2 linked regions of the Xanthocytophaga agilis genome follow. The protein of the gene in region 1 binds, or shares a complex with, the protein of each later gene. Links are inferred from orthologs where the notes say so. Each region holds a gene or a part of one and is shown on either strand. Other genes may lie near its edges.

What was found.
Region 2: the proteins of QNI22_RS17330 (region 1) and smc are in contact, whole or in part, in a crystal structure (PDB 3ZGX), measured with the Bacillus subtilis proteins. The link is inferred for Xanthocytophaga agilis from one-to-one orthologs.

What each region holds. Positions count from the first base shown.
Region 1 is NZ_JASJOU010000005.1:374,052-388,948, reverse strand. Bases 11,911-14,660 are described here. They hold QNI22_RS17330 (segregation and condensation protein A), read right to left. Parts: upstream 13,792-14,660; coding sequence 13,030-13,791; downstream 11,911-13,029. Other genes in these bases: QNI22_RS17320 (PQQ-dependent sugar dehydrogenase), read right to left, coding at 14,378-14,660; QNI22_RS17325 (DciA family protein), read right to left, coding at 13,909-14,226; QNI22_RS17335 (ATP-binding cassette domain-containing protein), read left to right, coding at 11,911-12,973. Also shown: ileS (isoleucine--tRNA ligase), read right to left, coding at 1-716; QNI22_RS17360 (DUF2490 domain-containing protein), read right to left, coding at 994-1,758; QNI22_RS17355 (TonB-dependent receptor), read right to left, coding at 1,875-4,673; QNI22_RS17350 (alpha/beta fold hydrolase), read left to right, coding at 5,366-6,295; DNA helicase RecQ, read left to right, coding at 6,499-8,643; QNI22_RS17340 (aldo/keto reductase), read right to left, coding at 8,696-9,559; more of QNI22_RS17335, read left to right, coding at 9,926-11,910; more of QNI22_RS17320, read right to left, coding at 14,661-14,897. UniProt on the Bacillus subtilis protein: Participates in chromosomal partition during cell division. May act via the formation of a condensin-like complex containing Smc and ScpB that pull DNA away from mid-cell into both cell halves.
Region 2 is NZ_JASJOU010000012.1:160,848-177,200, reverse strand. The notes cover bases 7,295-11,500. They hold smc (chromosome segregation protein SMC), read right to left. Parts: upstream 11,173-11,500; coding sequence 7,495-11,172; downstream 7,295-7,494. Other genes in these bases: hpt (hypoxanthine phosphoribosyltransferase), read right to left, coding at 11,419-11,500; QNI22_RS28205 (hypothetical protein), read right to left, coding at 7,295-7,394. In the rest of the region: QNI22_RS28230 (2-oxoglutarate dehydrogenase E1 component), read right to left, coding at 1-2,103; QNI22_RS28225 (succinylglutamate desuccinylase/aspartoacylase family protein), read right to left, coding at 2,641-3,576; QNI22_RS28220 (endonuclease V), read right to left, coding at 3,613-4,113; QNI22_RS28215 (ABC transporter permease/substrate-binding protein), read right to left, coding at 4,202-5,779; QNI22_RS28210 (hypothetical protein), read left to right, coding at 6,026-6,742; more of QNI22_RS28205, read right to left, coding at 6,894-7,294; more of hpt, read right to left, coding at 11,501-11,958; QNI22_RS28190 (hypothetical protein), read right to left, coding at 12,047-13,276; QNI22_RS28185 (tetratricopeptide repeat protein), read left to right, coding at 13,577-14,788; QNI22_RS28180 (NUDIX hydrolase), read right to left, coding at 14,826-15,380; QNI22_RS28175 (Lrp/AsnC family transcriptional regulator), read right to left, coding at 15,470-15,946; QNI22_RS28170 (GNAT family N-acetyltransferase), read right to left, coding at 16,255-16,353. UniProt on the Bacillus subtilis protein: Required for chromosome condensation and partitioning.

The sequences.
Region 1 (14,897 bases):
GTCCAGGCTAATACAAATACATCAGTCTGAGGTTCTTTTAACTTGAATAAGAATTCAGACTTTGCATTCTCTAACACCTTAAACATCGCAACAATGGTCGTATCTTTTACATCCCGATACGTTCCTGGCATGTTTAACTCGTGTGAACTTAATCCCGTACCCGCTGCTGGTGAATATGGCTGAATAGTATAGCCCTTGTAAAGCAGTCCTTTCTCATGTAGTTGCTTTAATAGCCACCATAAAGATTCAATGTAGTCATTTTGATAGGTAACATAGGGATGCTCAAGATCTACCCAATAGCCCATCTGTTCAGTGAGATTATTCCACTGATCAGTAAAGCGCATCACGGTTTCCCGGCATTTTTTGTTATATTCCTCTATGCTTATTTTTACACCAATATCTTCTTTCTTAATATTCAGTTCTTTTTCTACCTGCAGTTCAATAGGCAATCCATGTGTATCCCATCCACCTTTACGTTTTACCTGAAAGCCTTTTAACGTTTTATAGCGACAAAAAATATCCTTAATAGTCCGTGCCATAACGTGGTGAATACCAGGTGTTCCGTTGGCTGACGGCGGTCCTTCATAAAACGTAAAACTGGGTTTGCCTTCGCGAAAGCTAACCGATTGTTCAAACAGACGATTCTGTTTCCAGAACGCAAGTACGTCCTTGGCAATCTGCGGATAATCCGCATTTTTATATTCCTTGTACTTCACAGTTTTGAATGACTGAGTGATAGAATAAATAAAAGAGCACGAAATTAGTTAAAAATGCCGAAACAAGTGCATTTACTCGAAAGAAACACATATTCAGTATCTTGTCTGTTGTGACTCTTGTATCTTCTATAACAGTTTTAATTTAGGAAAAAGTTTTCCTGCACCAGTTGCAAATGTCTGGTGAAGGTAATTTTGCTATACAATGGATTTTTATCCGCTCTATTTATTCTGTTATCTGGCTATTTTACAACTTGTAACAGCCTATGAGAATAAATGATTATTGCCCCTTTTCTTTTTTTCTCAGATTCATATTGTGGAAGTAAAATAAACGAATAACATGTATACTTCTATAACGATTGCCTGCAGCCAATTGCTGGAATACATTGCTATACCCAAACTGAAAGTTATCATGATCATTTACATGATAAGCTAAGCCTGTAAAAAATCGATTCTGGTCGAAATAGTTATTGATAATCTCTTTACCAAAGTTGAGGAGTATCTCATCATTTACTACCCAGGAAAAGGTTTTAGGTGCAAACTTGTTTTTATTCAGAGGAATGAAGAGTTGAAGATTATATCGAAGTCGGTAGTTAAAATTGTATCCGTCTGCCAGTTCATCGTCATTCTTAATTTTGTGACGGAACCGTTCTTCCAGGCGAATCCATTGCATAGTACGTACTCTGCTATAATTGGTATGCCACTGTAATTGTTGCCAGATACGATGTTCTGGCTGTGAAATATTGGCATGCCCCTCAGTAGGAAAAAAGTTTACATACGCATAACCCGCTGTGAGTTTAGTATTAGTGGCAAAGTAATACGTTCCACCCAAACGAATAATAGATAGAGATAGGTCTTTTACAAAGTCATCTTTTGTTCGCAAATGAAAATCTGTCCATATACCCCATTTTTCGGAAAGGCGGGTTTGATTCATATAGGCCATCCATACTTGGCGAACTGTTGTAGTTTGTTTGGTAGTTTGTGCTTTTGTATAAAAAGCAGTAGTTAGCAGAAGAACAAAGAGAAGGAAGTATCTGTGTTTCATTATCTTGAATAGATGAAGAGGAGTATACAAAGATAAAATCTTTCAATAAAAAAATCCTCCAATCAAGAGTTAGATTGGAGGATTTAGAATATGAGTTAAATCAAGGAGAAGCTACGCTATTTCTGTAAGAGACCGTCTACTGTAATGGTTGTATAGTAGAAAGCACCAATAGTTGGTCCGCCAAAATACTGGAAGTAACGTTTGTTCAACAAGTTAGAACCCCCAATCTTAATCTGTGACTTAATAGCAGGCAGTCGATAGGTAATCTGACCGTCAAATGTATAATACGAAGGTACTGTTCCATTGCCCAGAGGTGCCTGCCATGCGAAACTGGATTGCCAACGCCACGCAATATTAAAACCAAGGTTTTTTGCTATCTCACGATTACCAATGCTTAGATTTACAATATCCTGAGGGGTATTGAATGAGGTTTCTAGCCCGGAATCTTTGCGATCCACCTTTGCCAGCTTTGCATAACTGTAGTTTCCGGTAAAAGTAAACTTACGGAAGAAATTGTAGGTAATACCCAAAGATGCTCCATAGTTATAATACGTATTCTTGGCGTTTGTCCACATTCGGTAACGTGTTTGTTTAGTATTATCAGCTGCTTCATAAATTGCAGGACTCACTCCCTCTGCCTGATCATCTATTTTAGTTGTATTAGGAACAACTATCTCAACCTGATCAATGAAGTTATTGTAGATATTATAATAGCCATCTACATCCAGAAATACTTTATCATTGAACAGAGAGGCTTTATAGCCAATGTCAAATGCTTCAATTTGCTCTGGTTGTAAATAGGTGTAGGTATTACGAACCAAAAGATCTTTGTTATCTAGTATTGCCTGGTCCTGAGTTTTTCCATTCTGGTTTACATCATTCGTAATTGCTTTCTGGAATGCATCTACTGAGCTACGTAGGTAAGAGTTTTCAAACAATCCGTTAGTAAGCATAGATAAACCGCCATAACGAATTACACCCCCATTGTTAACTGTTGAGAATCCTTCAAACAGAGTGGGGAAACGGTAACCATTCTGGAAAGAAATACGGAAGTTGTGTTTTTCTTTCAGTGTATATACAGCTGCAATACGTGGATTTAGTTTTGCTTTAAAATATTGTGCTTTATCCAAGCGTGCAGAAGCTACCAGCTTTAGATTTTTATTTAACAGATACTTTGTTGCCTGTACAAAGCCACCCACTTTATTATAATGAAGTATTCCTAGTGGATCGTTTTTATCCGGATTGATAAAACTGTTTCCTTCCGGAGTAATCAGGAAATCACGGAAATCAGCGCCTACCAGCAGATCAATCCAGGTAATCTTACCTGCAAAGTCGTATTGTCCTTCCAAATGATAAAATTTATGATTCATCAGAAGTTGTGCCCCAATATCCCAGTTATTGATGTAAGTTAGTTCATGCAGCTTATCATTATAGGCTTTAGTACCTGGTTCATAACGTCCTGCATCCGCAAATGCTCTTGCCTGCTGATGGGCATTTGTTACAGAAACGCCTCCGTTGTATAGCTCATTGTATTTACTTTGGTATTCACTAAACCATTTTGCATCTGTTTTGAATGCTCTGTCTATGTTTTCACCCATTGGACGGATATTATAAGACTTATCAGTATACTCCTGAGTCAAATAAGCACGAAAGAAATAATTAGTACCCCGTAAATACACCTTGTGCTGTTGGATTCGGTAATCATCTAAACGAATCCGGTTTCCACGTTGATAGATAGCATCGGAAACTCCTATACGATAAGAATAACTAGCTTCCAGTTTCTCAGTGAATTTGTAATGAATAGCAGCATCAGCTTTCAGATTACTTACATTGTAGTCATCATTTACCAAATCCTTTTCATAATAACCTGTCCGACGCACCTCATACCGTTTTCCGTCTGCCAGAGTAAGTGTTTTCCGGTTTGAACTCTCATTTCCATATGAGTTTAATGGATCTTTACCTGGATTATCCGCTCCTAGTAGTCCTGTTGAACTATTTGCTGTTGCGTTTAAGTCATAGGAGTTATTTGCTACCCAGTCAGTTCCTTTTAGATATCCAATGTTTACTTTAAATGCAAACTTGTCATTTATGGCCTTTGCATAACGGATAGCCGTTTCTGTAAACGGGCGAACTGAATAGTCAGGGTCATTGATGTGGTTAATTCCAACTTTTTGATAGACACTAAGTCCCTGATAGTAAAAAGGTGATTTGGTAATTACATTGGAGATACCATTCAAGGCATTCATCCCATACAATGCAGAGGATGCTCCAGGAGTTACTTCAATACTTTCAACATCCAGTTCGGTTGGGCCTACTGTATTGGCGATAGATACTCCTAAGCCGGGCGCTTGAGTATCGGCTCCATCTACCAACTGTAAAAAACGGGGATTTGTTGTATTGCCAAAACCACGGGTATTAGGTACTTTAAATCCCAGACTAAGAGTAGTCATTTGGACACCTTTTACAGACTCTATAGCATCGAAAAAGCTGGGTGCAGGTGTTTCTTTAATGGCTCTAAGATCAAGTTTTTCGATTGCGACTGGCGATTTCATGACCGTTTCTTCAACACGTGATGCTGTTACAACTACCTCCTGACCTAACATAGTCTGGGTTTCCAGTTGCACATTGATCTTATCTTCCAATGTTTTTACTACATACTCCTGAGGTGCATAGCCAACAGAAGAAAAAACGAGTGTAAGAGGAAATTTTAGTTTTGTTTTTAATGCAAAGGCTCCTTTGCCATCAGTAATAACTCCACTTATGGTACCTTTAATCTGTACAGTAACTCCAACAAGTGGCTCCTGAGTTTGATTATCAATAACCTTTCCACTTATAAGTAATAGATTATCCTGTGCAGACAGGGATAGAATTACCAAGTTGAAAAGCACATAGAATAGGAATAAACTTTTTTTCATGGAATGATAAAGATTTGTTTGGTGGGAACAGAATCGTTCAGGTATCCAGTAGACTGTTTGAAATGCAGCGGTCTTGCAACTTAATAAGTTAACAATAACTTATTGAAATTCAAATCATTGTACTCTGAGTATATATATATATATATATAGGCTAAGTATGTAGAATATTTGGATTTTAATCAACATATAGACAATCCAAATGCTCATAAACAGAGAAAAAATTAAACATAAGACTTGCTTTTAAATAGTATGTATCTGAATGAGGCAACAAAAGTAAATATTATTGTCAATATTCCTATAGGATTAGTAGAGATATGTGAAAATATTTTTTTACTTGCAGACTTTACTAAAAGATTAACTTGAGATAGGTACTCTACGGAAATAAAAAATGTAGATTGATGGTAACGAAGCAGAAGAGATTATCGTAGAAAATATCAATATAGAAAATAACAGAAGTGTAAGTTTTTCAAAACAATTACATATTAGGCTCAGGACAAAGTTTGTATCTTGGTGAGACATTGGAGAAGAAGTAGTCTATGTGTTGAAGTAGTGTTAATTGTTGCGACCCGCCACTCGTCTTCCTATAAAATAGAAATACTACCTCAGTATAAAAGCCATAAAAGCACCCTGTTAGATGGATCTGGCAGGATTATTTAGTTAGGATAAGACAAACATAAATGTTGTAGTTGATTATGAATCAAATTGTTTTCATTCAGACTTATCTTGTGAAGTATGTTGTTTTGTTTCTGTTTTTAACTACAGCAACAGGATGTTTTCGGGGCCAGATTATGACAGATAAGAAGTTTGCCAAACACTACAAACATCTTCCTGTCAAACCTACTTTCCATTCGATTCAAAATGATTCAGTAACCTTACACTATGCCAGTGTTGGCTCTGATACTTTACCTACTTTATTACTGATTCATGGCGCGCCTGGTGGTTGGTATGGATATATGAATATGTTGGATGATACAGTGCTGCAACAGCATTTCCACATTATTGCAGTAGATCGACTGGGATATGGCAAATCTAAACGTAAAAACCAGTTTGCTGTCACATCTATTGAAAAGCAGGCTCAGGGAATATTACCTTTATTAAATGAAGCCACAAAAAGCCAGCCTGCTATTGTTGTGGGCAGATCATATGGAGCTGCTATTGCTGCACAACTCACACTTCTAGCGCCAGAAAAGGTAAAATATCTATGTATGGTGGCTCCTCCTATTGATCCTGAAAAAGAAAAAATATTCTGGTTTGCACGTGCAGCTCGTTATCGGGTAGTACAATGGTTTTTGCCACATTCATTTGTTGTTGCTACAGCTGAAAAATTTGCACATGCCAGCGAACTACGTGAACTAGAACCTAAATGGCAACAATTGAATACTCCTCTTACCGTATTGCAAGGTGGAAAAGACTGGATTGCCGATCCTCTTAATCTGACATTTGCTAAAAAACACATCAAATGTAAAAAAGCTCGCTTCATGTTCTTACCACTAGCCGGCCATTTTATTACTCAAACGCACGCAGAACTTATTAAGAAAGTTGTTTTCGAAGCTGCTGGACTATCTTTAGGCGAAATTGCCTCACAAGGAGAGTATTTACTCGAAGAGAGTGAAGTAAAATAGTATCTTTGCACATAGATAAGGTCATCTTAATAAGTTAGGATTAAAAGATTCTAGCCCACAGCAGTGTTAAAAACAAAGAGGTATTCTGATTAATAAAATCGGAATCGTTTACATCTTTGTCTCTGAAAGAATAAATATTTATTTGTCTTTGTCCTCGCAGCACAGATATTGATCTGATGCTACTTTTTATTTGTATTCAAACCATGAATAAAGAAGCTGTTCTCAAACAATATTTTGGGTATGATGCATTTCGCCCGTTACAGGCAGAGATTATAGATACAATACTTGGCAAAAAAGATTGTTTGGTTCTCATGCCTACAGGTGGTGGAAAATCTATCTGTTATCAGGTGCCTGCAATGGTTTTGCCTGGAATAACAGTGGTTATCTCACCATTGATTGCTTTAATGAAAGATCAGGTACAGGCATTAAAGGCCAATGGGATTGAGGCAGCCTATATCAATAGTACACTCAATACATCTGAGCAGAATGCAATTCTTAAAGATTGTGAGAGTGGAAAGATTAAAATTATATATGTCTCTCCTGAGAAAATTTTTGCTAGTGGCTTCCTTGCCTTTTTACACACCCTCCCTGTCAATCTGTTTGCGGTAGATGAGTCTCACTGCGTCTCTTTTTGGGGGCATGATTTTCGCCCGGAATATACCCAGCTTAGCATTCTGAAAGAGTCCTTTCCAGAGGTACCTGTGGTGGCTCTTACGGCTACTGCAGATAAAGTAACCCGAAAGGACATTCTGCAACAACTGGATATTGCAGAAGCAAAGGTATTTATAGCCTCATTTGACAGACCTAATTTGAGTCTAACGGTTTTGCAGGGACGCAATCGGATGAAGGCTATTCATGAGTTTCTTCTAAAACATCCGAATCAACCAGGCATTGTGTATTGTCTGAGTCGTAAGTCTACAGAATCAGTAGCAGCTAAGCTAAACGAACTTGGCTATAAAACAAAGTACTATCATGCAGGTATGGATAATGATGAAAGATCCACAGTACAAGATGAATTTTTGAAGGATGACGTACAGATTATTGTAGCAACTATTGCTTTTGGGATGGGTATCGACAAATCAAATGTGCGTTGGGTAATTCATTATAACATTCCTAAAAATGTTGAAAGTTACTACCAGGAGATCGGACGTGCTGGGCGTGATGGTTTACCTAGTGATACCGTTTTATTTTATAGTTATGCAGATGTGATGATGCAAATGGATTTTAATGAGAAAGCATCTCCTGAACGTAAAGAACTACTCAATGCCAAACTGGATCGGATGAAGCAATATGCAACATCTGATATATGCCGCAGACGTGTACTACTTAGCTATTTCAATGAAAGTATTGATACTGATTGTGGTAATTGTGATGTATGTAAAAATCCTCGTACCAAATTTGACGGGACAATACTTGCACAAAAAGCATTGTCCGCCATTGCTCGTACAAATGAAAAAGTGGCACTGGGCCTTCTGATTGATATACTGCGAGGCTCTTATCGGCATGAGATAACAGCAAAAGGATATCAGCAGTTGAAAACATTTGGTACAGGTAAGGATATACGATATGAGGAATGGGTTGATTATATCTACCAAATGCTGAATCTGGGCATAATGGACATCGCCTATGATGAAGGCCATGTGTTTAAACTAAACTCTACAAGCTGGCAGGTATTAAAAGAAAATCGTCCGGTACAGTTATCTGCGTTTGTACCTTTCTCTGAACGTAAAGCGGCTGTTGTAGAAGCAACAGAACCTGTGAAAACCAAACGCGAAATTATTCGGGATGAATTATTTGAACATCTTCGTACCATTCGTAAAAAACTGGCTGATAATGAAGGAGTACCTGCATACATAGTATTTAGTGATGCTTCGCTTTCTGACATGGCACAGAAGAAACCTGTAACTAAAGCCGAAATGCTGAATATTACGGGTGTTGGTCAGGAAAAATTTAATCGATATGGCGAAACATTTTTGAACACTATTCTGGATTTTCTGGCACAAAACAAAGGGGCTGCCCGATTAGCTGATGTGGATACCTATCAGTTAACACAGCAACTTTATGAACAGGGAAATACCATTGAAGATATTGCTGCAAAACGAAATATGTCTCCAGGAACGATATTTACACATTTTCTGAAACTAAGTCAGCAGGGAATTTCCATCGATTGGAGTCGTTTCATATCAGTAGAAGATAAAAATAATATACTGGATGGAGCCAAAAAACTGGGAATGCAAAAAGGGGATAGACTACAACCTTTGTTTGAGTATCTTGATCAGAAACATAGCTATGAGAAGATACGAATCGCATTGATGCTGAAAGAACAGGAGAATGTGAGCAGTCTATGAAACGAAAAGCGCCACAAAAATTACTTTGCGGCGCTTTTCGTTTCATAGAATTTTATTTTCTGGGCAATAGTCGCATATCTTCTTCATCTAGCAAAATATTGACAGCCGCTACATTGTCTTCCAGATGGCTGACAGAAGAGGTCCCAGGGATTAAAAGTGTGACAGAAGAGGCTTTTAATAGCCATGCTAATGCAATCTGATACTCAGAAGCATTGTGTTTCTCTGCTACTTTCTTTAATGCTTTTTCTGCACTTAGATCGCCTGCTTGTAGGGGATACCATGGAATAAATGCAACCTGATTTTGTTCGCACCAGGTTAATACATCATTCCAGCGCTGATTTCCATAGTTATACATATTCTGAACAGATACAACTTTTACAAGTTTACTTGCCTGTTCAATCTGTTGAATAGAGACCTCTGACAAACCAATATGACGAATCATGCCTTTGTCCTGAGCATCTTTCAGTACTCCAAGAGATTCTTCTACAGGTACTTGAGGGTCAAATCGATGGAGTTGATACAAATCTATTGTATCAAGCCTCAGGCGTTTTAAACTTCCTTCCAGAGCTGCTTTCAAATGTTTGGGTTGCCCGTTCACTGACCATTGGTTAGGTCCTGTACGGGTAAAGCCTCCTTTAGTGGCAATGACCAGATCTTTGGGATAAGGATAAAGAGCTTCTGCAATAATTTCTTCTGAAACATCAGGGCCATAGCTATCTGCTGTATCAATAAAATTTACTCCTACTTCAACGGCTTTTTTAAGTACACGTATAGCTTCTGCCCGGTCTTTAGGCGGTCCCCAAATGCCTTGTCCGGTAATGCGCATGGCTCCATACCCCATTCGATTGACAGGTAAGTCTCCTGCAAGTGTAAAGGTTCCGGCAGTTGCGGCATTGATTGTGGTTATTTCTTTCATGGCAGGATAAGAATAGTGAGAAAAATGGACGAAAGATTTTATTATAACTAAGTCTTCGGGATTTAAGTTTATTTTTTATTTACAATAGAGAAAATGTAGCTTTCTGTAGCTAACTTATAGATGGATAAAATAGGGAAATTCAAATAAAAACGCGTGTTTGTGGCTTTTTGCCAAACATCTGAATAGCATATAAGAATCAGATAAAATATTTTTTGGTTTTTATTCCCCATTTTTTTCCCGTAATTTTTTCAAAAAATTTACTCCCTCTCGTTTTTATAATCACGAGAGAGGTTTATAATTTTGAAAAGAGATAAGTCAATGCTGACATATTGTTAGCCTCAAACCACGCCTACATTTCAATATTCTGTGAGAGAACAAGTACTAAAAGCCATTTTGCAACTACTTGCCATCAGTGCGAGAATTGATGGTATTTCAGAAGAAGAACGGGAAACAATTCGAAAGTTTTTATACGAAAATGTTGACGATGAGTCAGTCCCTACTTACATCCGTACATTCGAAAACTACCTGAAAACCTCATCATCTACAGATGAGGAGATCTATCGCATCTGTTCCCAGATTAATAGCGAATTGGAACTAAAGCAAAAGGTCATCATTGTTTTGCGTCTGATTGAAATTGGTTTGGCCGACAATACATTTTCTTCGTCAGAAGATCATTTTATGCGACTAGTATGTGAGGCCTTACATGTCGAAAAAAGTATCTATACAACCATCCGCGAATTCGTAGAGACCAGAGATATTTATAGTGTTCAGTCAGAGGATGTATTGATTATAGATTCACAGGACCCCCCTAAAGATCTTACAGCGGCGTATCTGCAGAAACCCGGAATTAAAAGCACATTGGGAGTACTACGCCTGACTGAAGGAGATATGTACTTGTTAGGAGCTGCCCATCCGGCTACTGAGGTATTTCTGAATGGCCAACAACTCAAATCACATTATGTTACTCCTCTAACCAGTGGTAGTGTAATCCGTGCTTCTTCTGAAACAATTTATTATAGTGATATCCTTGGGCATTTTTTACGTTCTGAACATATTCAACGTATTGTTTTTGAGGTAAAGGATGTAGAGTTTTTCTTTCCTAATGGGAAACAGGGATTACATCCTGTGAATATAGCAGAGGAATCCGGTACATTGGTGGCGATTATGGGGGCAAGTGGTTCTGGGAAGTCAACCTTGTTAAACGTACTCAATGGAAATTTGCATCCACAGCGGGGACGTGTGTTGATTAATGGACTGGATATTCATCGCCAGGCAAACCAAGTCCAAGGAGTAATCGGCTATGTACCACAGCAGAACTTCCTGATTGAAGAACTGACAGTCTATCAAAATTTATACTTTACCACTCAGCTTTGTTTTGCTCATTTATCAGAATTTGATGTAAATCGTTTGGTTGTACAAACATTGCGCAGCCTTGGTTTATATGAAGTAAAGGATTTGCGGGTAGGTTCTTCTCTTGATAAAACAATCAGTGGAGGTCAGCGGAAGCGTCTGAATATTGGTTTGGAGCTGGTTCGTGAACCTGCGGTTATGTTTGTAGATGAACCAACCTCAGGATTATCTTCACGGGATTCTGAAAATATCATGGATTTGTTGCGGGAGTTAACCATGTTGGGCAAATTGATTTTTGTGGTTATTCACCAGCCATCTCCTGAAATCTTCAAGATGTTTGATAAGCTGATTGTTATGGATACAGGTGGGTATCAGGTTTATTATGGCAACCCAACAGAGGGTGTTCTCTATTTCAAAAATCTGGTTCATCAGGTAGATAGACAGGAGATTAATTCTGAACAAATATTTAATATCCTGGAAGCTAAAGTTGTAGACGAATATGGTAATCCCACAACGGATCGTAAAATATCCCCACAACGATGGTATCATTACTTTAAAGAGAAAATCAAGTTACCTGTTCTGACTCCGACTAGGGAGCAGCCTCCCCATAGTCTGAATATTCCCAATAGATTTCGTCAGTGGAATATTTATACAATACGCGATATTTTGGCTAAGCTGAGTAATAAACAATACATTACTATCAACCTTATACAAGCTCCTTTACTTGCACTGATCCTGTCATATATTGTACGTTATCATCCGGTTGACGAACTTACCAATAAGGGGACATACGTATTTGCTGAGAATGTAAATATTCCGGCATTTATATTTATGAGCATCATCATCTCTCTGTTTATGGGATTAACCATAAGTGCAGAGGAAATTATTAAAGATGCTAAAACGCGTAAACGTGAGGCTTTTCTGCACCTGAGCCGGAATAGTTATCTGTCTTCGAAGGTATTTGTATTATTTGGCTTCTCAGTCATACAAACGGTAAGTTATATATTGGTTGCCAATCGGGTCGTAGGCATTGAAGGAATGGACCTGACTTATTTCTTTGTGTTGTTTAGCGGGGCTTGTTTCGCCAATATGCTGGGACTGAATGTTTCTGCCACATTTAATTCTGTGATTACCATTTATATTCTCATTCCTATATTACTCATTCCACAACTTGTTTTGGGAGGGATCGTAATAAAGTTTGATGAGATCAATCCTGCTATTTACAAACAAGGGGAAGTTCCTGTAATGGGTGATTTTATGGCTTCACGGTGGGGATTTGAAGCATTGGTGGTTGAACAATTTATGCATAACCGGTATGAGAAGCGATTTTATCCCTACGATAAAGATATTGCTGTAGCTGATTATAAAAAGACATACTATCTGCCCACACTCTCCTCAAAGCTGGAATATTGTATGAGTCTGGAAGATACTGAAGATAGGCTGTATAATGAACAATATATTGATTATCTGGAAGTATTGAGACATGAAGTAAAACATGAAATGACTGAGAACCCTACTATGCGTTTTGCAGGAGTAGATAGTATTACTCCTACACGGTTTACGCATAAACTTGCTATACGACTCAAAAAATTTCTGGATAGATCACGTTTGTTTTATCTGCAAAAATACAATCAGGCTTATGAGCAACGGGATAGCCTTATGCGAAGAATTACCCAAGGGGAAGAAGCCCGTCAGCAACTAATCGAGCAACGCTCCCGTTACTATAATGAGATTATCGGGCAACTAGCTACAAATACGACAGCTGAAAATAGAATTATAGAGTATAAGGGAAGTTTAATACAAAAAATCTATCCGATCTATCATACACCTGTTGTTACAGGAAATTTTTGGGACTGGCGAACGCATTTTTATGCTCCCAGCAAACCTTTTCTGGGCTTCCAAATCCCCACATTGTGGTTTAATATGTTGATGATCTGGCTGATGACAGGAGCATTGTATCTTACGCTTTACTATAATGTATTCCGACGTATTGTAGAAGGAACAGTATTTGGAGAATTGTTTGGAATGTGGCGACGAAAACGGGATGAAGAGCCTGCCCGATAAGAGAATATAAATATAGATATAACAAAAACGGGAGTAAGTTGCTACTCCCGTTTTTGTTATTCGCCTTCAACCAACGCCTCTTGTTCTTCTTTGCGTTCAATCCAGAAATTATTGAACCCTTCTCCTACCCGTATATAGGCTAATCCATACTGGATCATTTCCAGGATAGCAAGAAAGTTATAGATAACTGCAATTTTGCTGTCGTTGAGGGCAATAATATCCGTAAAGGAAAGACGATAATCGGCATTGAGACGTTCTGTAATCCACTTTTTTTGTCCTTCAATAGTATATGGATACTGAATTACCTTGTGTATAGGACGGTTCTGATTGATCTGGTAACGGGTCAGTACTTTTTGATATACCTTTAGTAGCTTGTAAAGGTCCAGATCCTGAAGTTCTACGTCAACATTGCTTTTTTCTGCAATGCCATGCAGTTCTTTTACAATATTTCCTCGTACTTCCTGATTCTGCCGGTCCTCCTCCCATTTGGCAAATTCGCCAATTACAGATTTGTATTTTTTGTATTCAAGCAGGTGTTTTACCAGTTCATCCCGTGGGTCTATCTCATTACCTTGTTCATCAAGCTCAGGACGGGGTAACAACATCTTAGCTTTGATACGCATCAGGGTAGCTGCTACCAGAATAAATTCACTTGCCAGGTCAATATTGATGGCTTCGAGTTCATGGAGATACGTTAAAAATTCATCCGTAATTCGTGAGATAGGAATATCATGTATATCTAACTCATCCCTTTCAATAAAGAAAAGCAGCAGGTCGAAAGGTCCCTCAAAAAGAGGAAGTTTTATCTCAAAATTCAATGTTGTCTGGTTAATAAAAAGATCGGTTTCTCCAAAAGCGAATATAGGATTTTTTTTGTGTGTATTGTAACCCTGTCCAGTGTTTTTTAAGAGAAGCGGAAGAACCGGTTAAACAAATTATAGAAACACAACATCATCAATAACATTGGCTTTTACTTCTTCATTCAGAAGTTCTACAATCCTGGATTTTGCCAGTAAAAGCTCATTCGCCAGAGAAGGAGAGTTGATCTGCAGGAATAATTTACGGTCCTGAACATACACTTTTTCAGTACGTCGGGCAATGGCTACCCCCATAATACGTCCCCATGCATGAACTACATGAGTTTCATCAAACTTACTACGTAACCGATATACACGTAAAAGCTCATCAATAGCTTCTTTCATGGTATAATCGCTTGCCTTACGGGCTTGATCAGGTTGGTGTTTGAACTTCATGCCCAAAGATACGGGATTCCCGTATGGAACCTATTTCTTTACTGAGAAAAACTCCTGACTTTTCGATAAACAAAAACTCCCCTTCGACGTGTCTATCATTACACCAAAGGGGGAGCTAAGATAATGAAGAGAGGTAAATCTTCTTGTTGTTCTATTGAGCGCTTACCCGCCAAAGCGTATTGGCTGCATCATCGGCTACAAGTAAAGATCCATCTGGCAAAACCTCTACGCCCACTGGACGTCCATATACTCTGCTTTGATCTTGATCTGCGACAAAGCCTGTCAGAAAATCTTCCGGTTGACCGGCTGGCTTTCCATTTTTGAAGGGAACAAATACTACCTTATATCCTGAGAGTTCTGAACGATTCCAGGAACCATGCTGGCCAATAAAAGCGCCATTCTGGTATTTAGCAGGGAAAGCTTTTTTATCATAAAATGTCAGCCCTAATGATGCTGTATGCGGACCTAATGCAACATCTGGTACAATGGTCTTTTGTACCAGTTCCGGATTTTCTCCTTTAAGTCGCGGATCTTCGTTAGGGCCAAAATATGCATAAGGCCATCCATAAAATCCTCCTTCTTTTACACTTGTCATATAATCAGGCACCAGTTCATCTCCTAATTCATCCCGTTCGTTTACTGCAGTCCATAACGTGTTAGTACCAGGCACC
Region 2 (16,353 bases), on another replicon or contig:
ATTCATACGTTGCCACTTGGTTTCAGATGGAGCAATGAACTGATCAATCATTACCTGTGCACCGTTAGCAAAATCGCCAAACTGGGCTTCCCAAAGAACCAGTGCATTGGGGTTTGCCATAGCATAGCCAAATTCAAAACCAAGTACACCATATTCAGACAACAAGGAATTATAAATCATGAATTTATTTTTTCCTTCTGCTGTAAAGTCAAGGTTGTTATATGCCTGATTGGTTTCAGCATCATGCAACACAGCATGACGATGGCTGAAAGTACCACGCTGTACATCCTGTCCACTTAAACGAACAATCTTTCCTTCTGCCAGAATAGAACCATATGCCAATAGTTCTGCAGCTGCCCAGTTCAGTTGTTTTTTCTCAAAGAACATTTCCTTTCTTTCTTTCAACAACTTCTCAATCTGTTTTAACGGACGGAAATCTGCAGGAATATTTACTAATTTCTGACCAACTTTTTCTATTACATCCAGACTTATACCTGTTTCCGGAGACTTATCGAAATCCTCCTGAGCTGATCTGCGCAATGCATTCCAGGCTTCTTCATTTTTCTGATAGTAATATGGCAGAGGCTTCTGCTTAACCATATTTAAACGATCCTGTAGCATGTTGCGGAACTCTTCATCCATCTTCTCCGCAAGCTTTGCATCTACATCACCCCGTGTAATCAACTGTTTGTTATAGATTTCACGTGGGTTAGGATGTTTGGAAATAACGTTATATAAAGTTGGTTGTGTAAATTTCGGTTCGTCAGATTCATTATGACCATGACGACGATAACACACCATATCAATAAAGATATCCCGGTTAAAGCGCTGACGATAATCAGCAGCCAGCTTAGCACAAAATACTACTGCTTCCGGATCATCACCATTTACATGTAATACAGGTGCGTCTACAATTTTAGCTACATCTGTACAATAGATGCTGGAACGTGCATCTTCAAAGTCAGTAGTGAAACCAACCTGGTTGTTAATCACAAAGTGAATAGTTCCACCTGTATAATACCCTGGTAGTGCAGACATCTGAGTTACCTCATACACAATTCCCTGTCCTGCCACAGCAGCATCACCGTGAATTAATATAGGCAATACCTTATCATAGTCACTCTGATACAGAACATCGGCTTTTGCACGGGAATATCCTTCTACTACAGGGTTAACTGCTTCCAGGTGAGAGGGATTAGGAGCTAGTTTTAACTGAACTTTCTTTCCTTTTGGCGTTTCGATCTGAGAGGCATATCCCATGTGGTATTTCACATCACCATCGCCCATAGTCAGGTCAGGTGTATAAGCGCCTTCAAATTCGTTAAAGATATTTTCATAGGTTTTACCCATGATATTGGCCAGGATATTTAAACGACCCCGGTGAGCCATCCCAATGATTACCTCATTTACGCCTTGTTCCGCAGTCTCACTGATAATCGCATCCAAAGCAGGAATTGTAGTTTCTCCACCTTCCAGTGAAAAACGTTTCTGACCAATATATTTTGTATGCAGGAAGTTTTCGAACACAACTGCCTCATTCAGCTTGGTAAGAATACGTTTCTTCTCATCCAGAGATAAGGTAAACGCAAGCGCTTCTTTTTCTACTTTCCCTTTGAAATATTCCAGAACCTCAGGCTCACGAATATACATAAACTCAAATCCAATCTTTCCTTCATAAATCTTTTTCAGGGATTCAACCAGCTTCCGTAACGTTGCTGGTGCACCTAATACTTCTCTGGCGGCTTCAAATGTGGTATCCAGATCGGCATCCGTCAAACCAAAATCTTTCAGATCCAGCATAGGCTTACGATCCCGACGCTGACGAACAGGATTGGTATCTGATTTTAAGTGCCCGCGCATACGATAGCCATGAATCAGATTTCGAACTGCAATCTCTTTCTGTATATTTACATCTGTTCCTGTCTTAGTTGTACCATTAACTGCGGTTCCATTGCCGTTCCCTCCATATTGATTAGAGAACTCAAATCCTTCAAAGAATTTTTGCCAGCTGGTATCTACCGAGTCAGGATTTTCTTTGTATGCCCGATAGAGTTCGTCAATATACGCACCATGCGCATTGGCGATGTAAGAATATTTATCCATGATTACAAAACACTAGTTTTCTGAGAGATGATATTAGAATGTATATTTATCTATTTAAATGCCCTTTTACCTGAAATGGAATCTCTGAATAAAAGGTAAACAACTGATAACTAATCCACTTTTATCTTAAAATAGCTTAATTTTATGCAAAGCTACAAAACGCTCTATTATAGCATAATTGCTAAAGCGTTTGTACAGATTAAACAATGTATGAATCAGTTAAGTTTTCATTCAATTTTAGAACAAACCTAGACAATTATAATATAAGAAAGAAAAAATAATAGGTTTTTAGGAAGGAAACTCTCTCAAAGCAAAAGATTTATTGGCAGAAAAAATTTTAAAAGAATTTAAGAGGCTGTATAAATCATTTTGTAAGGGCTACAAAGGCATCTTTTGTATTCTATCTGCACCTGTTTTTCAATTCATAGTTAATTAAAGTTATCTACAAAAACTGCTCGTTGAGCTTCTTTACGAACAGTTGAGACAACCTCTATCAGACAAGAAGCCAGCTTTTTCATAAGCAGATCTGAGAATGATTTATTTTCCGACATGAATAAGAGCATCACCAGAGTTTACAACTGGCATATTGTTCAAGCCAATAATATATCCATCATAAGGACTCTTAATTGTTACCTGAGACTCACCATATGGATCTGTAATAGTTGCCAAAGGCTGATTTTTTACAACTTTAGAGCCTGAAATGACAAATGGATTAAAAATACCGGAATCTTTGGTCCTCATCCAGGTAGTACTTTTAATAGTAATTGGAATCTGTTTTTTCTCTTCCTGGTCTCGCATTTTCAGATAGTGCATGATTCTCCTTACACCTGCTTTTCCTTCGGCAATAGCATGCTCATCCAGTCGCAGTGATTCACCACCTTCAAAAACCAGAATTGATTTGCCTGTTTTTAAGGCTTCTTTACGAAATGATTTATCAATTAATTCAGTATTGACAATAAAGGGGGCTCCAAAAGCTGACGCTAACTCTTTGTTCTTTACATGATCCAGATTGCAACGAATCTGAGGAAAGTTAGCTATCCGATCACCTCCTGTATGAAAGTCAACCCCATGGTGCACATGAGGTAAAATCTCTGTCATAAGAATGTGCGCCATGCGATTAGCAAGTGACCCATTGGCAGATCCTGGAAAACAACGATTCAGATCTTTTCCATCTGGCAGATTACGGGAATTGAAAATAAATCCATATACATTGACCAACGGGATGGCTATTACAGTTCCAATGTCAGGCATGAGGTAATTCTCATTGATAAGCCGCCTCACTATCTCTATTCCATTAATTTCATCACCATGAATTCCAGCAGTTAATAACAAACCAGGACCATCTGTCTTGCCACGAAATACATATACGGGCAGTTCAATCAATGTATGTGATGGCAGCCGTGCAATAGGAATCTTAATAGAAACAGCTTTCCCTACAGGAACAGGTGTATTGTAAATGTAGATGTCAGACATGGAATTATATCAAAGAAAATCTTAGATGCCACAAGATTACGCAAAAACAGCATCCCGACATAACCGATCTACTTTTTTAAGTAAAGTAGGTAATCTAAATTCACCGTGCATCTGTTTTATATACTCACCTGCCTGTTGTATATCCAGTCCAGCGGATGTGACAAATAAGGGATTCTGACTATCACCTCGTAGTACAGCAACAGCAGGAGCTTCGTGAAATCTGGTTTTGGCAACTCCCACAACTGGAATCTCTTGATTCAATGCATGAAACAGATATCCTCCTAAGCCTTTCTTTTCGGGAGCAAGATATACGTATCCGTCAATGACAACAGTGGTCAGTGTTTCAGCTATAGGTTCAAGTACAGCAAGCAGACAAGGTAATTCACGTTTATAGAATTCACCAGATACATAAGGTGCGACATCATCAATACGCTTACTAATCTGCTGGGCTTCCGTTTCATCCGTCCAAGAAGTAAAGAGCAAGCAAGCTACCGCAGCGTGGTCATCCCGGTAGTCAACATCAAGACAAGCAATCATAAAAAATAGGTTATCAAAAATTCGAAACTGTCAAAGTCTATTCCACTATAATATCAATCAATAGTCGCCGATTACTTGTACATATAATTTATTTTCCAGACATGAGGTATCTTTGTAACTCAGAGATGGTTTGTATATGTAGCTTTTTACTTTCTGCTTCCCGCATCATTAAGGCATAGGCATTATTAAATCCAATAGGCTTTTGCCATTCCAACTCATATCTCTTTTTAAACTCCTGAGCAACATATGTATATACTTTTGTAGGATCTCCTTTAAGAGAATCCAGTTTCTGGTTTTCTGGTTGTAAAATAACGAGTAAGCCTGTTCCTGTGTATTCGGGATATAAATCGATGGCTCCGGCTTTCAGTGCATCAAAACAAATCTTAGTTCCTCCCAAACCAGTTTTGGTAACTACCTCCAGATTTGTGTAGCCTTCGATTAACTGCTTTAAGAGTTCAGCCAGAATGTATTGCTCTGAAAAAACTTTGGAACCAATAATGATAGTTCCTTCGGGCCCTATACTTTTTTCTAGATGAAATTGTTTTTGTTTCTGTATAAACTGTTTGGCAACCTCAGCAGGTAATTTGTGCAGGTAATCTACCTCATAGTTGAGAGCTGTCATAACAGAATCATTGATCGAATGTGCAAACACCCTCAATACAGCTTGTAGCTGAGGATATTTTACCAGCGTTTGTCTTCTTACTACCCAGGCAGCCTGATAAGGAGGAAAGGCCTGCTTGTCATCTTCCAGCACACGCAAGTGATAAGCTTTGATACGTCCGTCTGTGGAGTACCCGCTGATTACATCTACGTTCTCATGAAAAATAGCCTCATACATGAGAGACTGGTCCAGCAGCAGATTACTAATCGATAATCTATATGTTTTTATTAGTCCCGGGTAACCATCATCACGTCCAGCAAACTCATGAGCAAAGCCTGCTAGTAAACGGGTTTGTTTTGTTTTAGGGATTATATAGAGTGCAGACAGAAGTATTATGCCTACCACTATCCAGCTACTTATTTTTAGACCTGACTTTGCAAACTTATGTGTTTTGTAATCTGTGCGTTTTTGCAACCATCCCAGCAAGCCATCAAATAAAACAGCCAATAAGGCTGCAGGAATCGCCCCTGCCATAATCATGGCTGAGTTGTTAAGTGCAATGCCTCCAAAAATAAATTCACCCAATCCACCTGCAGCTACATAAGCAGCTAGTGTAGCTACACCTACATTAATAACTGTTGCTGTACGTATGCCTGCAAAGATTACGGGCATTGCCAGGGGAATTTCAACTTTGGTTAGAATTTGCCATTGGTTCATACCCAGTCCCAATGCAGCATCTCTAACAGAGGCGTCTACTTCTCTGATACCCACATACGTATTTCGTACAATCGGAAGCAAGGCATACAGAAACAAAGCAAAAATAGCAGGCTTCACTCCTATTCCTAACACAGGAATAAGAATACCTAGTAAAGCAATGCTGGGTACAGTTTGTAAAATTCCAGTAAAACCTATCACAATGGATGCTACTCTAGGTTTATGGCTAATCCAGCAACCCAAAGGAACCCCAATAACTAATGCAACCAGTAATGCTAGGAAGGTTAAGCCAATATGTGTAAGGGTTTGTTGAAGAATCTTATCAGACTGTTCGTAGAAGAATTGAATCATGTATGAGGTTATAAGCAATGGCTTGATTAATACTATCTGATGAAAGTTAACTCTAATTATAAAATATAGTGCTCAAAACAAAGTCCTATCCTCGTTTTAATGCACACTCAAAAGCTATATTCTATTGATTGTAAACTTGTCATTCCTTAACATATTTTATTTCACACTCACTTCATTCACACGTATTTTTTATGTATATTGTAACACAATAATTCACTACAACTTAATTACCAGAGAAACTATTTTATGCCAAAATATCATACAAACAAAACTGCAATTCGCAAATATAAATCTGAATACCACCGTCTATTGGCGCATGAAGCTCGTTTAAATGAGCAGCTTCACCATCTATTGAAACGTATCAAAGCCATTCAAAAAGATGAGGAGCAATCACTTGCTAACCAGACTCTTCTCATTACCCTACTGGCTCATGCCACTCAACAAAAAGCGGAACTGGAAGCTCAACCTGCCTCCAAAGAACGAGACAAACAACTCAAAAAAGCAGAGAAAGAGTATAAAGAGGTCAATGCCCAATACAAACGCAATGAGTATCATCTGGCTGTGCTGGAAAAGAAAAAGGATAAAGACAATGCAGCTAAATATATTCTCAAAGAACTAAAACGTGACCAGGTGCGTATCCGTGCCAAGGCAGCCTATGATATCTGGAAGAGACTTGAGCAGGAAGAGCAGTATGAGTTTATGGACTTTGAACTATTCAAAGCTCTATACTTTGTCAAACAAATAAAGCAAGCCGATTTTCAGAAAGAAACTACAATACAAAAGGCTCTGAAACGTACAACGCTATCTTTACCCAAACCGACAGAAACAACAACTCGTTTCATTCCATTTGTTTACGTTACCCGAAACAGTGGTGCTGTTGTTCCATCTCACCATAGCACAAATTTTTCCAGGATAACCATTACATCTTCTCTTTCTTCTGTAGATGAACGAGTTGGCCTATAGATAAGTCTCAAGTAAAGCGTTCAAAATACCCATTCTCCTAAATAGTGTTATAAAACAAATCCCTCTAACATAGGCTGAAAGAGGGATGGGTGTATATGTATCATTGAAAATAGCTTAGAAAACTCCTCAAAGGAGACTTCTGTTGTCTTAACTAAACTTTTAAATACTCTTTCAACTTTCCTTTATTTTTTGCGTCAATAAGCTTCTTCAGTTCTTTATCAAGTTTTACACTATTGGAAGAGTCTTCACAGTAAGTCAGTACAGAAGTTATGGCATTCAGTTTTATCTGTTTTGCATCTTTACTCATCTCCGGATTCTGAATGGCAAGCTGACTCATTTCTCCCAAATATATTCCTAGCAGAGCCGTATTACTCTTTGATAGTTTCACCGCTGTTTCATCCAGTGAAAAACTAAAATCAGGCGTACCTTCCATCCATCGCATAATGAACTGGACGGCATACAATCTATTAAGGTCTGTTTCACTCAAGGGATGACTTACAAGATATTTACTACATTCAAGCACTACTGACTCTGCTTTCTTAAAGTCTTCTTTTGCAGATAACGAATAGTTTTTCAGATTTGAGAAATCCTGAGCAAAACCAACGTATGCAAAACAAAGAAACACGAATAAAATACAAATAACTCTACGCATAATAAAAGACAAATGGTTAACAATAGACAAAAAACAATCTATTATTAACCATTTTCACCAAAGGTAAACGTATTGTGTACTTTTTCTATAAAACCTTTATTTATGCCAAAGCCCTTAAATCTACAGGAACCACTTTAGATACCCCTGTATCATCCTCTGTTTGAGTTATACCATAAACCACATCAGTGGATGCCATTGTACGTTTATTGTGTGTCACAATGATAAACTGTGATTCATTGGCAAACCTACGGATGATATTGTTGAACTTATCAATATTGGCATCATCCAGTGGGGCATCTACCTCATCAAAGATACAAAACGGCGCAGGCTTTAACAGGTAGATAGCAAACAACAGTGAGATAGCTGTTAATGTTTTCTCTCCACCAGAAAGCTGATTGATTGTCAAAGGACGCTTGCCTTTTGGTCTGGCAATGATATCAATGCTGGAATCCAATGGATTTTCCGGATCGACCAGTTTCAGGTCACAGGTATCTTCATCTGAGAACAACGAACGGAATACACGGATAAAATGCTCCCGAATAGTTGTAAATGCAGTCATAAATGTTTCTCTGGCAACTGTATCTATCTCCGAAATGGTAGCCAGCAAGGAATTCTTCGCATTTAGCAGATCATTTTTCTGTCCGTTTATAAAGTCAAACCGTTGTTTGATTTCTTCATACGCCTCTAGTGCCATTGGATTGATAGGTCCCAGGCGATCCAGACGAGCTTTTAATTCATTCACCCGGGTACGAAGTTCGTCTTCACGCTCTCCAAACAAAGTTCTTGCTTCTTCAAAATTCCAGGTTTTACCAATCTTGCTTTTAGAAGCCGCAGGTTTAGGTTCTTCTGAAACAACCGGATTTCCATTCTCATCTATTTGTGGTTCTTTTGCTTCCTGCTCTACTACTTCCTCTAAAGGTTCTTCAGGTGCATCCAGATTAACATTGAACTCAACAGACAAACGATCTTTAATAGCTGTAATCTGTAGTTGCGTTTCATTTCGTTTCCCTTGCAACTCCATAGTTAGGCTATCTGCCAGTTCACGTTGTCTTGTCAGATCACGAACTTCTTTTTCTGTTTTATCAATTTCCCCTCTTGAGGCATAATAATCTCTTTCTGCTTCATTTAGCCCTGCTTCAATCGCCTCTTTCTCTTTGTACATCTCAACCAGTTCCTCATCCCCTACTTCCTCTGCCTCAGTTAGCGTCGAAATATCTGTTTCTGTACGTTCCAGTTCATTCTGATTATTCTGAAGGCGAAACTGGCTATTTCTTAGTGTATCCTCAGAGAAACGAATTTCCTGTTCCATGCTATTCAGCCGGTTTTGCTGCTGAATCAGTCGGATATTTTCAGTATTATAGGCATTGGACTTTACAGAAGTTTGTTCATTCTGTGATGTCAGTTCCTCGTTCAGATCCATAATCTGCCGTTCCACTTCACGGAGTTCAGCTTGTTTCGCTTCCGTTTGAGGACGAGATATAGCTAGTTCTTCCGTTAATGTTTCCAGCTGATTCAGAAAATCTTCCCGTCGCAAAGACTGGTTCTGTAACATAAGTGTCAGTTGTTCCTGACGAGCTTTTAAGGTAATCTGCTGACGGTTAAGATCATTAATCTCTGACTGAAGTGATTGCACCTTGCGTTGGATACTATTTTTGCGTACCAGCAACTCTTCTCTGGCAATTTTTTGGTCTGATTGGCGGGTTATTATTTTATCGATAGTATATCGAAGTTTCTCTATTTCATCCTGAAGCTTTTCCAGGTTTTTAGCACGTCCGATCCGTTTTCCTTCAAATAATCCTACTGATCCACCTGATATACTTACTGAACGATTAATCACCTTTCCACTTTCTGTAAGAAAGATAAGATTACCAGTACTATTAGATATAATGGCAAGGTCTGGAACAATAAATACATTTCCCAGCAGATGTTCAGCCAGTTTTTGATAACGACTATCATACTCTACAATATCCAGCACAGAAACAGCTCCATCAGGAAGCCCTATAGCATCCGGCTTCTGATAGGTTGCATTCTGAAGTTTTTCCAGAATAAAGAAGTTAGCCTTACCTTTGCCAGCTTCGCTTAATAAGGCAATGGCAGAGAAAGCAGTTTCCGATGTTTCCACCACATAGTAGTTCAGAACCACTTCCAGGTAATTTTCCAGAGCCACACGATACTGATCCGGACAGGCAATGATATCCGATACCAATGGCGTTTTTTTATCCCATTTCGGATTTTTACTTAAAAACTGTACAGCCTCAGGAAAACCTTCCAGGCTATCCACCATTGACTTGGTCAGATTATATTCATTCTGCTTTGCATCCAGCTGCCGTTGTGCAGTGATCTGTTCCTGGCGAATAGACTCATTCTCAGTTTCCAGCGAGTCCAGTTGATCCTGTATACTTTCAATCTCCTGCTGAGTCTGCTGCAATTCGTCCATCTTCTGGCGGAGTTGCATATTTGCTTCACCTAATGTGGTTGCCATAGCTTCCAGATCAGCCGTTTGCGCAGCATTGTCAGAAGTTGTTTTCTCCAACTCCTGTTTAATGGTTGAGATCTGAACCTGCTTGATATCAAGTGATTTTGTCAACGAAAACAATTCATCCTGCCGTTGGCGGAATGCAGCATTTTTGCTGGTAAGCTGTTGCTGTAGTTCAGCAGTAGCTACCTTTTGTGCTTCGTATTCACTTTTTAGTTCTGCCACTTGAGCAATAAGTTCATTGGCCTGTCTTTCAATTCCTTGTTTTTCTGCTTCCAGTCTTGTAATCTTCTCTTCGGCCTCTGTCTTTTGGCGTTGTCCTTCTGTAATCTGATTTCGTAACGAATGTGCTTTGTCTGTCAGGAACTTTAAGCGTTCATTCTTAATTTTCTTTTCACTTTCATGTTGCCGGATCAGGTTTACATGTTCATTCAAGGCTTTTTGACGTGATGCCAGTAGTTTCTCCTTGTTTAACAAATCAGCTTTCAGCTTTTCAATACCAGCATCCTTTTGAGCTGTTTCTGCCTGCACCCGTATACGCTTTTCACTTTCAGCATCCAACTGCCCTTTTAACTTATCCAGTGTTTCCTGAAAACGACTTACAGACTGATGAGCCAATGCTACACTATAACTCTTGTATTTATTTTTGATCTGGAAATATTCTTCAGCCTGGCGGGCCTGGCGCTCCAGAGACTTCATATTTTTGGTAATTTCATGAAGTAGGTCTTCTACCCGTTCCAGATCACCATCTGTATCTTCCAGTTTTTTCAGTGTCTCTTTTTTACGAACTTTAAACTTTGAGATACCGGCTGCCTCTTCAAACAATCCACGTCGTGAGTTATCTTTATCATTGAGAATTTCATCCACCATCTTCAACTCAATGATCGCATAGCTGTCAGGACCAATACCTGTATCCATAAACAGGTTATTGATATCTTTCAAGCGACAGGGAACCCCATTGAGCAAATATTCACTTTCCCCTACACGATAATAACGACGGCTGATTGTGACTTGAGAGTATTCAGTGGGCAGAATGTTTTTGGTGTTATTAAAAGTCAGGGATACTTCTGCCATTTGCAGAGGTTTTCGGCGCTTTGTCCCATTAAAGATAACATTCTCCATCTTTTCAGATCGGAGATTCTTCGTCTTTTGTTCACCTAACACCCAGCGAATAGCATCGACTACATTTGACTTTCCACATCCATTTGGTCCAACAATGCCTGTAATACCATTATCAAAATTGATGAGAACCTTATCTGCAAAACTTTTGAATCCTTTGATCTCTAACTGATGTAACTGCATTTAGGTTAATCGCTGTTTACTGGTTTCTCTTGATTTTGAATTTACTGCGCTGAGTTATTTCCTAATGAGAAGAGTCTTGAGAACCCTGGTTCTACCTCTTTAAATTTATTCAAAGATACATGAAAAACAGTGATTTTAGAATAGATAAATCAGAAGCTGGTTAGCAGTCAGAAGCTATCTGTAAAGTAGTCCTTTATAGACCTTAAACTAAAGCTGTTCTATTTATCTGATAGAACAGCTGAGAGATTAGAAGTCTTCCTCTTTTACTACATATAAATCTGGCAGATTTCTGCCCAAGCCATCATAATCCAGGCCATAACCTACCACAAATGCATTGGGAATGTCAAAGCCAACATACTTTAACTTTATATCTTTCTGCATGGCTTCACGTTTGCATAAGAGTGTAGCGACTTCTAATGATGCAGGTTCGTGCTGTTTTAGTTGAACCAGTAACTGTGACATAGTTAATGCTGTATCAACAATGTCTTCTACAATAACTACATGACGACCTTTAATACTCTCTTGAAGGCCAATGATTTCGGTAATCTTTCCTGTACTTTGAGTAGATTCATACGAACTAACCCGCATAAATGAGATATGACAGGCAATAGAAATTCTTTTCATCAGATCTGCAGCAAACATAAAAGAACCATTCAGTACTGAAATAAAAACTGGTTCTTTGGTAGCATATTCCTGGTTCAATTGATTTGACAATTCCGAAACTCGTTCCAGAATGCGACTTTCAGGAATATAGATGTCAAATTGCTTGTCTTTGATCTGCACCATAAAATAGGAGGATTGAATGAAGGTGCAAAAATATAAATAGCGGACAAATAATTTTGCCCGCTATTTATAAAATGAGTGTGAATTGAAATCAAATTGTGATCGTTCTTTTGAATGGCAACTGCACATTTAGATTAGACAACAATGCAATTGTTGCAATTATAATTCCATATAAGCCAACATGGTCGAATGCCTGTTTCATAAACCATCCAATTAGTATAACTGGAATAGTAAGACAAATAATACGAAACAGATGACGTAGCGGACGTAAATACCAGAATTCTTTTTGCAGCTTGTTTATTACCCAATCATAATAATGGGTACGTAACCACTGATAGGCATAGTTAGCTTCCCATAAAAGAAAACTACCAATAGTACCTATACCAGCAGCAAGAAAGATTTCAGATGATAGAATTTCTTTTCCTTCTACCACCCAATAGGCAGGCATCATGGTTACAACAGATGTATATGCTACTACCATCATTACCAAAACATTCAGTATACGTTTAATAGCAGCAGGAAGATCTGCATGTTTTAGCACATAACCCATCACAACAGATGTACATATGCCACACCATGCCAATACTACTGGTAGCCAAACAACACCTGCTGTAAGGCTTAAATCATCCATATTGGATGTATTTATTTCGACAAGAGTTGTACCCAGAAGTATTCCTGCTACTACAGCACCGCCAAGAACGTCCATTCTTTCAGGCATTACTCCCAGATGGTGTGCTTTCTTCAATACCTCGGAACGCACCATTGCTGGCTTATGTATATCTTCCCGATCCAATGCATTTATCAATAGCATAATAGCAGAACTACCTAATGCAAATCCACCAAGTAAAGACAATGTAGGATAAACTGTCCATGCAAACTGGCTATGATGGTTGGCATATACCAACATCAAACCATTCATACTAATAATCAGACTGCCTACATGTGAAAATGCCTTGCTGGGAGATAACTGCAAGGATAAAGAAAGGGCACTTTTGGCAAATTTAATAACTGCCTTTCTGGTCCATTCCGGACTCAGCAGTATACTTAAAATAATACAACCTGCTCCTGCCATGATAGCGGTTTGAGCCACACTCAAAATCTCAAAACCAGCTTTAACATAACAAAGAAGCAGTACCAACGCGGACAATACAAATACCGTAAGTGGTTTGTACGAACGAGCCGCCCACATCTTAAAATTGGGGCGGAAAGGTTTCTGCGTTACAGCTACAGAAAACGGAGTACGCAACGTTGCCAACGAACCAGAACGACCAAAAATGACGTTGAGCAATACAGCGATTTCATTACTTAGGTTGTTACGCATAAAGTAGAAAAAAACTATTTGAACAAATCGCCTTCAATTATTACATAATTGACAAAGGCAAGTTTTCGGTTGCAAAGGTAGTTAAAACTAAAAACAAAACAAGTTAAATTTTATAACTATCAGATTTTCAGTATCATATATTAGTATATGAAATAGATTAAAAGTAAACATAAATCTTTATTTTTTTTACAACTAATTGAAACACACAAAATAACGGCGAAATATTACATAAAGCTTTTACAATTTTTTATATGTATAATTGTAGTACGATTATTGCGAGAGATCTAGAAAAATCAGACAATGAAAAAGCTTACTGTTACCCTTATTGCCTTGGTCTATTCCTGCATAGTACTTGCCCAGAAAAATGTAGGTCCACCAATCTTGTTGGAAAACATGGATATGCAGGTTGTTTCGACTCATGCAGTAAACAATATGTATAATTTCAAATTTGCCGAAGCTGAGTCTGAATTCCGCTGGTTCAAGTTTAAATATCCTGACCATCCACTTCCCTATTTCCTCATGGGTTTAAGCACTTGGTGGAAAATCATGCCTAACGAAGACAATGAAGAATACGACCAAACATTTTTGGCTTATATGGATACCTCTATTACCAAGGCCGATAAGCTCTATGAAGAAAATGAGGAAAATACAGAAGCATCCTTCTTCCTTGCTGCGGCCTATGCATTTAAAGGTAGATTATATTCTGACCGGAAAGATTGGGGAAAAGCGGCTTGGGCGTCCAGAAATGCATTAAAATACCTTGAGAAGTCTCGTTCCAAAGGAGACCTTAGCCCGGAATTCTTGTTTGGCGATGGACTTTATAACTACTATAGAGACTGGATCCCTGAAAACTTTCCAGCTCTGAAAACTATCCTTTGGCTATTTCCAAAAGGAAATAAAGAGGAAGGAATCAAGCAATTGAAAGAAGTTTCCAACAACGCTTTTTATACCCGAACGGAAGCCCAATATCATCTGATGAGGATTTATAGTGTGGAAAATCAGCTACAAAAAGCCTATGAGCTTTCGAAATACCTACATGAGACGTTTCCTGATAACGCCTATTTCCACCGCTATTATGCACGTAGTGCCTATGCACAGGGACGTATACCAGAAGTAGAAAAAGAATCGAGAAGTATATTGGAAAAGATTGATCAGAATATGCCAGGTTACGAAGCAGTAAGCGGAAGGTATGCAAGCTATTATTTGGGATATATCGAATACCAGTTGCACAAAAATACAGAAGTAGCAAAATCACTGTTTAAAAAGGCTATTGCATATTCTGAATTATCAAAGGCTTATGAAAGCGCCTACTATCATAGTGCATTGATTACACTTGGCAAGATCTATTATAAAGAGGAGAATTTGCCTGAAGCAAAGAAATACCTGGAGGTAGTTGTTAAAAGAGCAGAAAAGAAATCAGATCAGCGTAAAGAAGCAGAGAGATATCTGAAAGATATACAGAAACAAGAAAAAGAGCTGAGAAAAGAAGAACGTAGACAGAAAAGAAAATAGGCGATACTACCAAGTATTGCCTATTTTCTTTTACACTTTAAGGAAATAACGCCAGATATTTCCAGAGAGGAGCAGCCATCAGTGCCTGTAAAATTTCATTGTTGTTTAACAGATCTCTCACGTTCTGCTTAGTAAGCAGATGCACCGTTATATCTTCCGTATGCTCCAATGTTGGGTCCTGAAGCCATTCTACATCTGTTGCCAGAAAGCAATGCGTGAAATTTGTTTGTATACTTGGATTAGGGCATATTACCATCCACTCCTGCCAGATACCTCCTCCATATCCTGTCTCTTCCATCAACTCACGTTGAGCACTTTCTAACGGAGACTGATCCGTTGGATCACACACACCTGCACAAAGCTCATAACTTACTTTACCTATTCCATGCCTGTATTGTTTTACAAGCACTATCTTTTGATCTTTTGTAATGGCAATTACATTGACCCAATCCGGAAACTCAGATACATAATACGATGCGATCTGACTGCCATTCGGCATTTCTACTTTTTCTTTACGAACAGTAAACCAAGGCTCTTTGGCAATATACTCGGATGCCAGTACCTTCCATGGTTGAGGATCTGGTGTAGTCAAAAGAGGTAAAATGTTTGAAGTTGAAAACAAAGATAAGTATCTGATTAAAAAATATTTTTTTATCAGACTAGGGAACTCTATAAGGGTTATTACTTATCAGGCGGAATAGGCAGCACTTTGCTATTCTTAAAGGTAGACAGAATCACCATTGACTGTGTACTATCTACTTCTTCGATTTCGTTGACCTTCTCCAGCATCAGCTTTTGATAAGAAGGGATATCCTTTGTAATTACTTTTAATAGAAAATCGCCGCTACCTGTAATATGGTGACATTCTATAATCTCGTCAATATCACTGATTTTACGTACGAAAGCATCAATATATGACTTTCTATGGCCAACAAGAGTTACCTGTACAAAAGTGGTAACGCCTAAGCCTATTTTCTCTGTATCTAATTGGGCATGGTAGCTTCGTATTAGTCCGGCTGTTTCGAGTTTCTTAACTCTTTCGAGTGTTGGCGCTGGAGAAAGGCCTATCTCTTTGGAAAGTTGTGCATTTGTAATTTTGGCATTAGCCTGTAAAATTTCAAGTATTTTACGGTCTATCTGATCAAGTTTGAAAGCCATGGAGTGAAAAAATAAAATTTGGTACCTGGAATTAGTTATATAATTTTTTCTTTATAAAATTAAAATTTGCTTATAAACAAATCTTTACTTATGCAAAAATAACATATTTTATTCTAACTATTTTAGAATAACGCAAAATAAAACCAGGTAGTATTCTGTTTCCAAACCTTATTCTTTGTTTAAGTACAAATACTCTATTGACTAACAGCAACCTATCAATGCAAAAATATTTTATTAACAACGACAAAATTAAAAAAAACATCTATTATTTGGCAAACTTGGAATAGTCTAACGACAATACTCTTTGTTTATTCATGCTTTGCAGAGGAAAGCTGTTCTTGAATTTGCCACTTGCTAAGACTACAGTTAATCCATTCTCCATCAAAATGTGCATTGTACTTCTTGTA